Regions from separate parts of the Gordonibacter sp. RACS_AR68 genome, predicted to be linked through region 2. Evidence: predicted binding sites of a transcription regulator. Region 2 holds the regulator's gene; each other region holds the start of a gene.
What was found. Region 2 encodes LexA, which represses DNA repair genes until DNA is damaged. Its sites were predicted from a motif close to CNAACANNTGTTNG; they were not measured.

Region 1 (4,228 bases), 180 kb from region 2:
GTCAACGCCCGCGTCAGCCAGGTGGCGCTCGAGGCGCGCGTACAGCTCGCGCGCCCGCTCCGTGCCCAGGTGGCGCAGCGGGCAGTCCACGAGCTTGAGACCCGCCTCGATGGCGCGCAGGCGTATGCCGTCCACCTCCGGGCGCGGGCCGGCGCACTCCACGCGGCCGTCGGCGCCGAACGCCAGGTACACGCCGTCCACCTCTCCGATGGCCGCCTGCACGGCCTCGTGGCCGATGAGGTCGGGCAGGTCGCCGCCCACCTCGCTCGAAAGCGACAGCTTGCCGTCCGAGAACGCTCCCGCACCCGAGAACCCCGTGGTGATGCGGCACGGATCGCAGCCGGCGCACGGCCCGCCCGCCTGCTTGGGGCACGCACGGTCCTCCACGGCCAGCCCCTTGTCCAGCATGACGATGCGCCCCGCGAACCCGCGCTCGACGAGCGCGAGCGCGCAGAAGATGCCGGCAGGACCGGCTCCTACGATGACGACGTCGATATCCTGTGCGCCCATGGCGCGCCTCCTTCGCTTCCCTGCACAGCACCGCGACCGCGCGGCCGCGCCCTTCCCGCATTGTAGCGCACGCCCCGCTCCTGCCGGCGCGCGAGCCGCACGCCGCATCCTTGACGTTAAGCCTCCGCATCGAAAGACCGGCCCGCCGCCCCGAGCCGGTCCGCCCGATCCGTGGTCGAGGGCTCGCGGCCCCTGCGCATCCGGGGCCGCCCGGCGCACCGTGGAGAATCGTTGCAGGAGCTGTGGGGAAGGCGTGTGCGCGATGTGATGCTTCGACAGGTTTCAACCAGGCCCGCTGCCTCGAACGTTGCCGTTTCGTTACCATCGGATGCCGACGGCTGCAAACACCCTCGAAACGAACCCGACACAGCCGTGGAAAGGATGCTGCACCATGGCATCGCGCACCCTTTCGGCAGCGCCCGCATACCTAGCGGCGCTCGCCTTGCTGCTCTTGCTCTCCCTGCCTGCCGGCCGGGCAGAAGCGGCCCCGGCGACGACGGTCGCCCCGTCGGCGGCAGCCCTCGATCGCGCAGGGGCAGGCGACGAGAGCCTGCCGTTGGCTCGCGCAGCCTCTTCCTCTCCCCTTCCCTCCCCCTCGTCGTTCCTCGCCGCATCGCTCTCGGCAGACGAGCCCGCCCCACCCGCGGCCGACACGGCGGCATCCCCGACAGCTGACCTGCAGGTACTCGTCACAGCGCAGGCCGTCTACGAGCGGCAGCAGGCCGAGCGGGCGGCGGCCGCGGCCGCGCAGCGCACCGACAAGGTGCTCGCGTACGACCCGGCCCTCATAGCCGCCATCGGGAACCAAAGCGCCGGCGGGCATGCCGTGTGCTGCCCGGGCTACGCCTGCGCCTACGGCGACGCGGTGCTCACCGGGAAGGCCAACGACCACGCCCTCTACGGATGCGGCTGCTGCACCTGGCCCGGCTGGGGCGGCGGTAACTCGTCGTTCCGCTCCCTCGGCTCCGATGGGGCGCTTTTGCGCGAGGCCTACGACGAGATCGCGGCCGGGCGCCCCACGGTCGCCCACGTGTCCGGCCCGTACGGCGAGCACTGGATCTGCCTCATCGGCTACCGCGACGCGCAAGACCCCGACGCGCTCACGCTGGACAACTTCGTGGCGCTCGATCCCGCGAACGGCCAGGAGGTCGTGGCCTCCTACCGCTACGTGCCCTACGGCGACGCTTGCCAGCACGTGAGCAACCTGCGCTAGCAAGCACCCGAAGCAAAGGGCGCTCCCGTTTCCTGCTTCGGCGCACGTCGCGTGCGACAAGCGCTCGGCGCTTGCGCCGCCTCCTGCGGCCGACGCCCGTCACGCGGACTCTGCTTTCCGGCACCGGCTCCCCGGCGCCCGTGCGCCGCCCTCCGCAGCGCCCACCCGCCTCCCCGCCCGTCGCCCACGGACGGTCCAGCCGACGGCGCCGTCCCCGGTCGGTCAGAACAGCGGCAGCGTGGCCTTCGGCAGCGGCGGCATGGCGCGCTCGGTCACGACGTCGCCCGGCCGCAGGGCGTCGCAGAGCATCGGCGCGGCAGGATCGTAGCGCGCGAGGCGCCAGGCCGCACCGTCCCCCGCCCGTGCGGCCCGTGGACCGCGCGGCGCCGCACATCCGCCTGCCCTACCTTCGCCGTAGCCCGCGGCGCCCTTCCCCGGATAGCCGTCCGGGCTCGGCGGCCCCGGCTCGACGCCCGCCCGCCGCGCGCCCGGGTTCGCATAGCAGTACACGCAGCCGTTGGCGCACGTATCGTAGGTTCCAATGTCCACGCTCGGCGCGCAGCGACACGCCCCCGGCGCCGCCGGCGAGCCAGCCCGCGCATCCACCCCGGCCACGCGCGCGACGAGCGCCGCATCGATGCAGCCGGTTCCCGCCAGGCCAGCCTGCGCAAGGGCCGCATCGCCGCAGCCGCCCACCTCCATGCCGTGCGCGGCGCCTATCTCGGCCAGACGCAGCGCGAGCGCGGCCTTCCGCCCCTCCGGCACGCCGAAGAGGCCCAGCGCCTGCATGCGGGGCGCGATCTTGGGGTACACGTCCAGGAAGCTCAACCGGCACGCGTGCGTGAAACCCTCCAGCTTGCGGGCGAACGTCTCGAAGTAGCGCAGGTGGTGCTCCTCGGTGTAGCGTCCGCCGGGGCCGCCGAGCAAGATGGGGCTGTAGCGCCACACCACGCGCTCGGGGCCCAGGACGCGCGCCAGCTCGCGGAACGTCTCCACGAGCTCCACCTTGCGCGGCAGCCACGCCTCCACGTCGGCGCCGTAGGCGTTGAGCGTGAACTGCACGAAATACGGGGCGGGCGCCGCACGCTCCAGGCGAGCGGATTGCGCGAGCAGCGGCTCGGGGTCCTTCGTCCAGAACGCCAGGCAGTCCACCGCCCCTGCGCCGAGTGCCACACGGCTCACCTGCGTGCGGCTCATAGGGTTGCGCACGAGCGCGTACCCCTCCTCCAGACGGTTCAGCATCCAGTCCATGAAGAACCGGGGTATGTCCGTGCGCCGCGATGCGCTGACGATCACGCGCAGCCTCCTTCCTGCGAAACAGCGTGCTCTCCGAACATACCATAGAATACGGCAATGGGCAAACATTTGTTCTTATTCCCTGTTTGACCCTGTTTGGCGCACAATCGGCTGATTGGCACAATCTGACGACCTTCGCGTGCAGTTGTCCTCGAAGCAGCCGCCTAACGTGCGGGGCATACGGTGCCGTGACAAAAAGGGGCAGTTGTCGTTATTCTGGATAAAAGATAGTTAAAACACCGGGCCTGCTACCAGGCGTTTAGAAAACGCCGCATTCACTGCCGCTTGATTTCCGTCCAAAATCTATAGACTACCGATCCTTTTTGTCCATTACTTTTTCAGTCATATATTGAATCGCCGCAGACATGAGCAAGGTGCTTTGCGCATGCGGCACGATCACGATCGTCGACTATGCGTCAAAGGGGAAGTCGGAGCATTTGCCCCCACTAAAGCAGCCGTAGCGTCCCTTCGGGCTGGCTGGCAGGGCGCGGTCCTTCGGCCCACGAGGCGGCCACCCCCCCCCGCCCGGAAAACAACGGGGACCCCGGCTTGGCGCCGAGGTCCCCGAGAAGAGCGTCTCTTTCCGCAGGAAGATCTAGAACAGGCCCTGGATCATGATGAACAGCGGCGCGAACGTCAGCGACACGATGGTCATCAGGTTGATGAGGATGTTCATGGACGGGCCCGAAGTGTCCTTGAACGGGTCGCCCACGGTGTCGCCCACGACGGCGGCCTTGTGGGCCTCGGAGCCCTTGCCGCCGTGATGGCCCTGCTCGATGTACTTCTTCGCGTTGTCCCACGCGCCGCCGGCGTTGGACATGAAGATGGCCATGAGCATGCCCGTGGCCACGGCGCCGGCCAGGAAGCCGCCGAGCATGGCCGGGTTGAAGCAACCGATGGCAACCGGCACGATGATGGCCAGGCACCCCGGCAGCATCATCTCGCGCAGCGCGGACGAGGTGGAGATGGCCACGCACTTGTCGTACTCGGGCTCGGCCTCGTAGGTCATGATGCCCTTGATCTCACGGAACTGGCGGCGAACTTCCTCAACCATCGCGTGGGCCGCGCGCGACACCGCGCCCATGGTGAGGGCCGCGAACATGAACGGCATCATGGCGCCGATGAAGATGCCGGCAACGATGAGCGGATCGGTGAGCGTCAGCTCGAAGTTCGGGATGGCATGGTGCATCGTGGCCTGGTAGGACACGA
Region 2 (4,228 bases):
TCGCCCAAACGCTCGTAGGTGGTGAATCGACGGCCGCAATCAAGGCATTCGCGTCGGCGCCGGATAGCCGTGCCATCCTCGGAAGGGCGCGAGTCCACCACTTTTGATTCGGGGTTTCCGCAGGAAGGACAGCGCATGAAAGGCTCCTTTGCTCGATTTTGGATCAGCCTAGCATACAAGATATTGTGCTTCAATCCGCATTGTCGATCCCTGCAAAAAAACCGCCCCCTGCGGAAAGGAGGCGGTCCGAAGCGGGTGTGGATCTCGGCTTCACCGGTGTTCGACCACGGGGAAAAGGTCAAAGCTCCACCCTTACATGGGTGTCGCCGAGCCCTCTCCCTTCGGCACGGCCAACGTCGAACACCCATCGTGTTGCGGTGAGCGCGTCGAGGAAGCGCTCGTCGTGGGACACGAGCATCAGGGCGCAGGGACAATCGGCCAGCACGTCCTGCAAGGCTTCGACAGAGCGTATATCCAGGTGGTTCGTCGGCTCGTCCATGACGATGAGATGCGGTCGTCCTGTCAGGCCCTGCGCCAACAGGAGCTTGCGCACCTCGCCGGGGCTCAAGTCGTCTCCCTCCAAGATGCGTGCCGGCGGCGAATCGAGCCGGGCGACAATGGAGAGCAGGCGCCCGCGCTCTGCCGGCGCGAGAGCCTTCACCGAGGCGAGAAGGGCGCGCGCCCGGTCACTTCCTATCTCTTGCGGGACGTACACCATGCCCTCTTCCGGCATTTGCCGCAGCACTTCGGCAAGCAGCGTCGATTTGCCTGCACCGTTCCTGCCCACCAGGCCGATGCGGTCGGTGTTGCCCACGTACAGCTGCGGATGGTGCAGCATGCGCCCCTCGCCCAGCGTCAGGGACCCGGCCTCGCATCGGACGAGCACCGTGCGCGCGGCGGGCTCGGCTTCCAGGTCGAGCGCACCCTCGTACACCTTGGCGACGCGAACCTCGGCCATGCGCTTCTCTGCACGCTCGACTTTCTTCCCCATCTGCGACGAGAGCCGCCCGGTCTTGCCATCCTGGCCGGAATAGATGGCCAGCTTGATCTTCGCGCGCCCGTCATGGTCGTGCCGGTCGAGATGCCGAGCCGAGCGCCGTGCAGCCGAACGCGCCGCCACCCCGTCTCGACGATTGCTCTCCGTCTTGAGGCGCGCCAGTTCGCGACGGGCATGGGACCGCTCCTCTACGGCAGTCTGGCGGCGTAGGTCTAGCTGCTCCTTCGCCTGAGAGTACGTGCCGGGCACGGTCACAGCACGCCCTCGATCCACGAACACGCACGAGCTCACCAGCCCGTCGAGCAACGCGCGGTCGTGCGAGACGAGAAGGCCCGTCCCGCGATACTCGGCAAGCGCACGCGCCACCAGTTCGCGGGTTTCAGCGTCGAGGTGGTTTGTGGGCTCGTCGAGTGCAAGCAGCACAGGATCGGCTGCGAGGGCACATGCTATCTGGATACGCTTGCACTCGCCATGTGACAGGGTGTCGTAGCGCCATAGCCATGCGTCGTCGATGCCGAGCAGGTAGCGCAGGCGCACGGCCTCGGGGCGGTAGTCGTAGGAGAACTCCTCGAGCCCCGTTGGCGCGACATCGGTCGACTGGGCGCAGAACGATCCTGCGACCTGCGGAGAAACGCTTCCTTTCTGGGGCTCGAGCATCCCGCATACGATCTTGAGCAACGTGCTCTTGCCGGCTCCGTTCGGGCCGACCACGCCGGTCCAGCCGGGCGCGAACACGGCGGATGCGTCATCGAGCGCCAAGGCATCGGCGCCGTCGTAGGTATAGGTAAGATGGCGGGCTGAAACGAACACGGAAGGGCCTCCCTTCGAGAGGCACCGGATTCAATGCTTTTCGCGCTGGCAACCTGGCGCCGATGAGACGGCGAGGCTAGGGATAGGAACATCAAGGAACAGCAACGAAAGCGCACCCGGTGCGGAGCTTGCATGACCTGGCGGGTGCCCGAAGGCTTTCGTTAGAACTTCATGTTCCTTGTCTCCTTCTCGAAGGCCGCATTCACAGCAGCCTGTCTGGGATTTCGGTTCAAAAGGCAGTCTACCACATGAACCTGCAAGGAGGAAGGGTCCTGCGGGGTGGAAAGGCGATGGAACGGCAGCGCCATGGTGGCGAGGATGCCGCGCAGTCACAGAAATGCAGTATCCATGGGCGTTCCGAAGTCGCTAGAAGCTGATGAAAATGCTGAGGAAGGCGAAAACGGAGAAGACGCATCCGGCAAGAGCGCCTTGCCACGGCCTCACACGGCCGTAAGCGCGACCTGCCGCACTGCCATGACGAAGAACCCGCGCCATCTCCGTAGCGCCAAGTCTGCGAGCACGGCACGCAGCAGACGGTACCTGACGCGCGTGCGAATGCTGCAGCGGCGCGCAAGCACCTTGGGAACCGCTCCCTGGAAACTCGATGATAGCCCCGGCTGCGGATACACGGTTGAACTCCGGCTGCAGGGCCGACGTGCCATCGAAGGGGCACCGCATCTCGAAATTCTTCATCTTTCTGCCTCCTAGGCCTTGCGTAGAACCTTTGTTCGCATATATAATAGAACGAACAAAAGTTCATGTCAATACGTATTTAAAACATTTGTTCGTTCAAGGGAAAGGAACGGGGCATGTCCGACAAAGTGACGAAACGCCAGAAGGCGGTGCTCGACTGCATCGAGGAGTGCATCCGCGAGAAGGGCTACGGTCCCACGGTGCGCGAGGTCTGCCAAAGCTTGGGCCTTTCCTCCCCTTCGACAGTCCACGTGCACCTCAAAGCACTCGAGGACAAGGGGCTCATCAAGCGCGATCCCCTCAAGTCGCGTTCCATCGCGCTCACCTATCCGCTTGGCGATGCAGAGAGCACTTCCAACGTCATCAAGCCCAGCTTCAACAAGGTGGTGAACGTGCCGCTCGTGGGCAATGTGGCGGCCGGCTCCCCCATCCTCGCCGAGGAGAACATCACCGACACCATCTCGCTTCCCACCGACATCGTGGGCGATGCACCGTCGTTCCTGCTGTCGGTACGGGGCGAATCGATGATCGAGGCGGGCATCAACGACGGCGACTACGTGGTGGTGAAAGAACAGCCCGTCGCCAACAACGGCGACATCGTCGTGGCCATCATCGACGACGGCGCGACGGTCAAGCGCTTCTACAAGGAATCCGACCATATCCGCCTGCAGCCGGAGAACTCCACGATGGAGCCCATCATCACCACCGACTGCTCCATCGCGGGCAAGGTAGTGGCGGTGTTCCGTCGCCTGTAGGCGACGCCTTGCGGGGCCCTGCCGAAGGAGCGAGACGCCCTGTTGGATTACGGCCCCTGCAGGAGAAACGCCGGCCTTGGGATGAGGGGCGCTCGTTCGTCCCGAGACCGACCGGTGATCCGAGATCGCGTCATCCGGTCGCAAACTACTTGGTTAGAGTTACTCTAACCAAGTAGTTTGCAGCTTTCTGAAAGGGACGTGCCTAACAGTCCTTCTCCGCCACGTAGGGGCGAAACAGGCCGGCAAAGGACGGAGCAGCCAACATGACGAGGTGCGTACCGTCCTCCTCGTGCTTTTCCGACAGGATATGGCAACGCTCGTGCGCGAGGGAGACGAGATCTCCCCGGTTGTAGGGAATCACTATGGCGAGATGCTCGTCCTGCGCCGAGGCGACACGGGCGATATGCCCGACAAGCTCGCTTATGCCCTCCCCTGTTGCCGCCGATACGAATTGGGCCTGTGGATGACGCGCCTTGAGAGCATCGAAATGTTCCTTGTCGAGCAGGTCGCATTTGTTGAATACGAGCACGCGAAGCAAATCTTGAGCTTCGATCTGCCCGAGCACGTCCTCCACCGCAGCGATCTGCGCCTCGTACTCGTCCGACGACGCATCCACCACATGCAGCACGAGATCGGCTCCCGTGATCTCGTCGAGCGTGGACTTGAACGCCTCGATGAGCGTGGTCGGCAGCTTCTGGATGAACCCGACCGTGTCGGTGACGGTGATCTCGCGCCCTTCGGGCAGCTCGAACTTGCGCGTAGTGGAGTCCAGCGTGGCGAACAGCTTGTCGTAGGCCAGCACGTCCGCGTTCGTCAAGCGGTTGAGCAGGCTCGACTTTCCGGCGTTCGTGTAACCGGCCAGCGCCACTTTGAACATGCCGCTCTCGTAGCGGCTCTCGCGCTGGATGGCGCGTACCTCGGCCAGGTGCTTGAGCTCGCGCTTGATGGACGTGATGCGCTTGCGCACCATGCG
Region 3 (4,228 bases), on a different contig from region 2:
GCCCGATGGGGCTCTGGTCGATGTTGATGACCTTGTCGATCTTGTCCAGGCCGGTGATCTTCTTGTACTTGCCGGAGCGGCGGTGCGCATGGTTCACGCGGTTCGCGAGCGCCGGTGCCAGCGTGTCGGTGACCAGCGAGCTCTTGCCCGAGCCCGACACGCCCGTGACCACGGTGAGCGTGCCGAAGGGAACCTCCAGCGTCAGGTTCTTCAGGTTGTTCTCCGAGGCGCCCGTGAGCTTGAGCGACCCGCGCCGCGGCTTGCGGCGCTTCTCCGGGACGGGGATGGTGCGGCGGCCCGAAAGGTAGTCGGCCGTGAGCGAGCCCTCGAATCTCACGATCTCGTCGGGCTTGCCGGCCGCCACCACCTCGCCGCCGTGCTCGCCCGCGCCCGGGCCCATGTCGATGACGTAGTCGGCGCTGCGGATGGTGTCCTCGTCGTGCTCGACCACGATGACGGTGTTGCCCAAATCGCGCAGGCGCTCCAGCGTGGCGATGAGCCGCTCGTTGTCGCGCTGGTGCAGGCCGATGGACGGCTCGTCCAAAATGTAGAGCACGCCCATGAGGCCCGCGCCGATCTGCGTGGCCAGGCGGATGCGCTGCGCCTCGCCGCCCGAGAGCGTGGCCGTGGCCCGCTCGAGCGTGAGGTAGTCCAAGCCCACGTCCACCAGGAAGCGCAGGCGCGCCTTGATCTCCTTCACGATGGGACCGGCGATATGCTCTTCGGAGCCGTGAAAGGCCAGGCCCTCGAAGTAGTCGAGCGAATCGGCCGCGCTCATCTCGGTGACATCGTGGATGGACTTGCCGCCCACCGTCACGGCCAGGATCTCCGGCTTCAGGCGCTTGCCGCCGCACGTCTGGCACGGCACGATGGCGAAGTACTCCGACAGCTTCTCGCGCTGGTTGTCGGACTGGGCCTCCTGGTAGCGGCGCTGCACGGCGGCGAGCGCCCCTTCCCACTCGATGTACCAGTACGTCTCGCGCCCGTCCACGGTCACGTAGTCCACGCGCACCTTGTCGTCGCCCAGGCCGTAGAGCAACGCGTCGGTGGCCTTCTTCGGCATGTCCTCCCAGGGCGTGTTTTCGTCGGTGCCCATGTGCTTGGCCACGGCGCGCAGCACCTGCGGGTAGTAGTTGCCCGTCTTGAACGGCGCGATGGCGCCCTCGGCCAGCGTGAGCGAGGGGTCGGGCACCACGAGAGAGGGATCCACCTCCTCGCGGCTGCCGATGCCGAGGCAGTCCGGGCAGGCACCGTAGGGGGCGTTGAACGAGAAGTCGCGCGGCTGCAGCTCGTCCATGGAATGGCCGTGCTCGGGGCAGGCAAGCGCGAGCGAGAAGATATGCTCGCCGGCGCCGAGGCCACCCGTAGCGCCGCTCGACTTGCCGCCGCCCTCGCCGAGCGGTTGCCCGTCCTCGCCCAGCACCTGCACGAGCACGCGCCCGTCGGCCAGCTTCGTGGCCAGCTCCACCGCCTCGGCAATGCGGCTCGTGGCGCTCTCCTTCAGCTGCACGCGGTCCACCACCACGTCGATGAAGTGCTTGATCTTCTTGTTGAGCGTGAGCGGCTCGGCCTCGAGCTTCACGATCTCGCCGTCGATGCGCACGCGGCTGAAGCCCTCCTTCTGCAGGTCGGCGAACAGCTTCGCGAACTCGCCCTTGCGTCCGGTGACGACCGGGGCCATGATGATGGCCTTCGCATCGGGAGCGAGCGCCAGTATCTCGTCGGTCACCTGGTCGGTGGTCTGCTTGCGAATGACGCGCCCGCACTCGGGACAGTGAGGCACGCCCACGCGAGCGAACAGCAGGCGCAGGTAGTCGTATATTTCGGTGGTGGTGCCCACGGTGGAACGCGGGTTCTTGCTCGTGGTCTTCTGGTCGATTGAAACGGCCGGTGACAGGCCGTCGATGCTGTCCAGTTCCGGCTTGCTCATCTGCCCCAAGAACATGCGCGCGTAGCTGGAGAGGCTCTCCACGTAGCGGCGCTGGCCCTCGGCGTACATCGTGTCGAACGCGAGGCTCGACTTGCCGCTGCCTGACAGACCCGTGATGACCACGAGCTCGTCGCGCGGGATGATGAGGTCGATGTCCTTGAGGTTGTGCTCGCGGGCACCCTTGATGACGATGGCGTTCTGTCCCATGTGGCTTATCGCTCTTTCTCTTGCGCATCCGCAGCCGGCAGCCGTGCCCCGGCGTCGCGTGCCGTGGGTCGCAAATTAGGCTACCGGGAAACTATCATTTCCGTGCAATCGTTCATTCTAGCGCAGCGCGCGGAAAGAGCCAGCGAAAACATACGTTCGTGTTCCAGCGTTCAAACGATGCGCACAATTCGTTCGCTTTCCAATGCTGCAGCGTGCCGGGAGGGGGGGGGCAGCGGCACTGCCCTCTAGTTCAGCCGCGAGGGTGACGCAGGGCGCGGGATGACGCATCATCCTGAATCATCTACCCCGAAAGAGAAGCTCCCCCTAACGGAGCGTTCCCGTCAGCCGTGCGCGCTCCACCATCTCGTCGAAGGGCAGCGCGGGCGCGTAGAGGTAGCCTTGGAAGTAGGAGCAGCCGAGCGTCTTCAGCACGTCGCGCTGCTCGGCCGTCTCCACGTACTCGGCCAGAACCGTGAAGCCCAGGTGCTCGGAGAGGTCGGCGATGGACGAGACGATCTCGGCGTAGCGCTCGTTCTCCATGACGCCCTTGGCAATGGTCCCGTCGAGCTTAACCACGGAGAACACGCTCGTCTCGAGGTACTGAAACGAGGTGCGGCCCATGGAGAAGTCATCGATGGCCAGCGGCATGCCCGCGTCCGCAACGCGGCGCAGCAGGTCGTGCGCGCCCGCGTCCCACAGCAGCGCCTCGCGCTCGGTGGCCTCCACCACCACGCGGCCGGCATCGAGCCCGCGGGCGCGGAAGGCGTCGATGACGAAGCCGACGGCCGCCTCGTCCTGCAGCATCGTGGCCGTGGCGTTCACGCTCACGCTGAAACCCGCATCGAGCTCGCCCGCATGCGCGAGCGCCTCCGCAGCCTGCGCGTCGGCCAGCGCCCGCTCGAACACGGCGCGCTCGAGCTCGCCGCCCGCACCGGCCTCGCGTGCCAGCTCGATGACGAGCGGCGGGTAGAGCCAGCCGTACACGGGGTGCTCCATGCGAAGCAGGGCCTCCGCGCCAACCGCGCGGCCGTCAGCGTCGAACTGCGGCTGGTAGCGCAGCTCGAAGGCCCCCGCGTCCACGGCGGCCCGCACGTCCTCGGCGAGCGAGCGGGCCACCGCGCCCAGCGAGCCCGCGGCCGTCACGAGCTCGACCGAGCGCCCGGCGCGCTCGTCGTCCTGGAACGACGAGAGCAGGGCATCGTACTGCACCCGCGCGTGGGCGTCGGCCAACCGCTCGTAGCGGCGTAGGAACGGCAGGTAGAGCACCGTGCCCAACACGATGCACGCGAGCTGCAGCACCGCGCCGGCGGGCGAGCCCGTGGCCACCCAGCCGCCCACGAGAGGCGGCGTGGTCCACGACACGTCCACCACCACGGGCGGCACGAGCCCGGCCGCCATGGCTGCGTACGACACCACCATGTTCACCAGGGGCACCGCGATGAACGGCACGAACAGCGCCGGGTTCCACACCACCGGCAGCCCGAACAGCATGATCTCGGATATGTTGAAGCACATGGGCACGGCCGCGAACGCCGAGAGCCGCCGCGCGCTCCTGCGGCGGCCGAACAGCAGGATGGCCGCGAGCAGCGACAGCAGCGCGCCGGCCCCGCCGATAGAGGCGAACACGTCCAGGAACGTCTTCGTCACGATCTGCACGGGCTCGCCGCCCGCCGCGAGCGCCGCCGCGTTGGCGGCCGTGCCGGGCACGAACACGCTCTGCGCCACGCCGTCGAGCATGTTGCCGCCGTGGATGCCGAAGAACCACATGACGTTGTTCAGGAAAAGGTACAGAAGCCCGCTGCCCAACGTGGCCGTGGCCAGGGGGAAGAGCGCGCTCACGCTGTCGAAGAACAGCTGCTCGATGCAGCTCGAGCCCGAGAGCGCCGCCACGGCGGCGTTCGCCGCGCCGAAGAGCGCGATGACGGCCGCGATGGGCAGGAGGCCCGACACGGCCTGGTTGAACACGTTGTCCAGGCTGTCGCCGTACAGCCGCCGGGTGCGGCGCAGGCGCACGAGCCGGCAGTACAGCACCGACGAGGCCAGCCCGCACACGATGGCGATGAACAGCGAGCGCGTGCTGAGCACGATGGG

Region 1: the regulator LexA is predicted to act here: its motif matches at 3,082-3,095, upstream of K9U15_RS08055 (DUF1848 domain-containing protein).
Region 3: the regulator LexA is predicted to act here: its motif matches at 2,283-2,296, upstream of uvrA (excinuclease ABC subunit UvrA).

Annotation. Positions count from the first base shown of each region.
Region 1 covers NZ_JAIPUP010000003.1:183,050-187,277, forward strand. The annotation lists gene K9U15_RS08045 (NAD(P)/FAD-dependent oxidoreductase) at 1-510, opposite strand, end outside; gene K9U15_RS08050 (hypothetical protein) at 902-1,723, shown strand; gene K9U15_RS08055 (DUF1848 domain-containing protein) at 1,946-3,019, opposite strand; gene K9U15_RS08060 (sodium-translocating pyrophosphatase) at 3,615-4,228, opposite strand, start outside.
Region 2 covers NZ_JAIPUP010000003.1:2,079-6,306, forward strand. The annotation lists gene nrdR (transcriptional regulator NrdR) at 1-137, opposite strand, end outside; gene K9U15_RS07220 (ATP-binding cassette domain-containing protein) at 299-1,807, opposite strand; gene lexA (transcriptional repressor LexA) at 2,617-3,255, shown strand; gene hflX (GTPase HflX) at 3,458-4,228, opposite strand, start outside.
Region 3 covers NZ_JAIPUP010000008.1:26,164-30,391, forward strand. The annotation lists gene uvrA (excinuclease ABC subunit UvrA) at 1-2,137, opposite strand, end outside; gene K9U15_RS13580 (PTS sugar transporter subunit IIC/EAL domain-containing protein) at 2,462-4,228, opposite strand, start outside.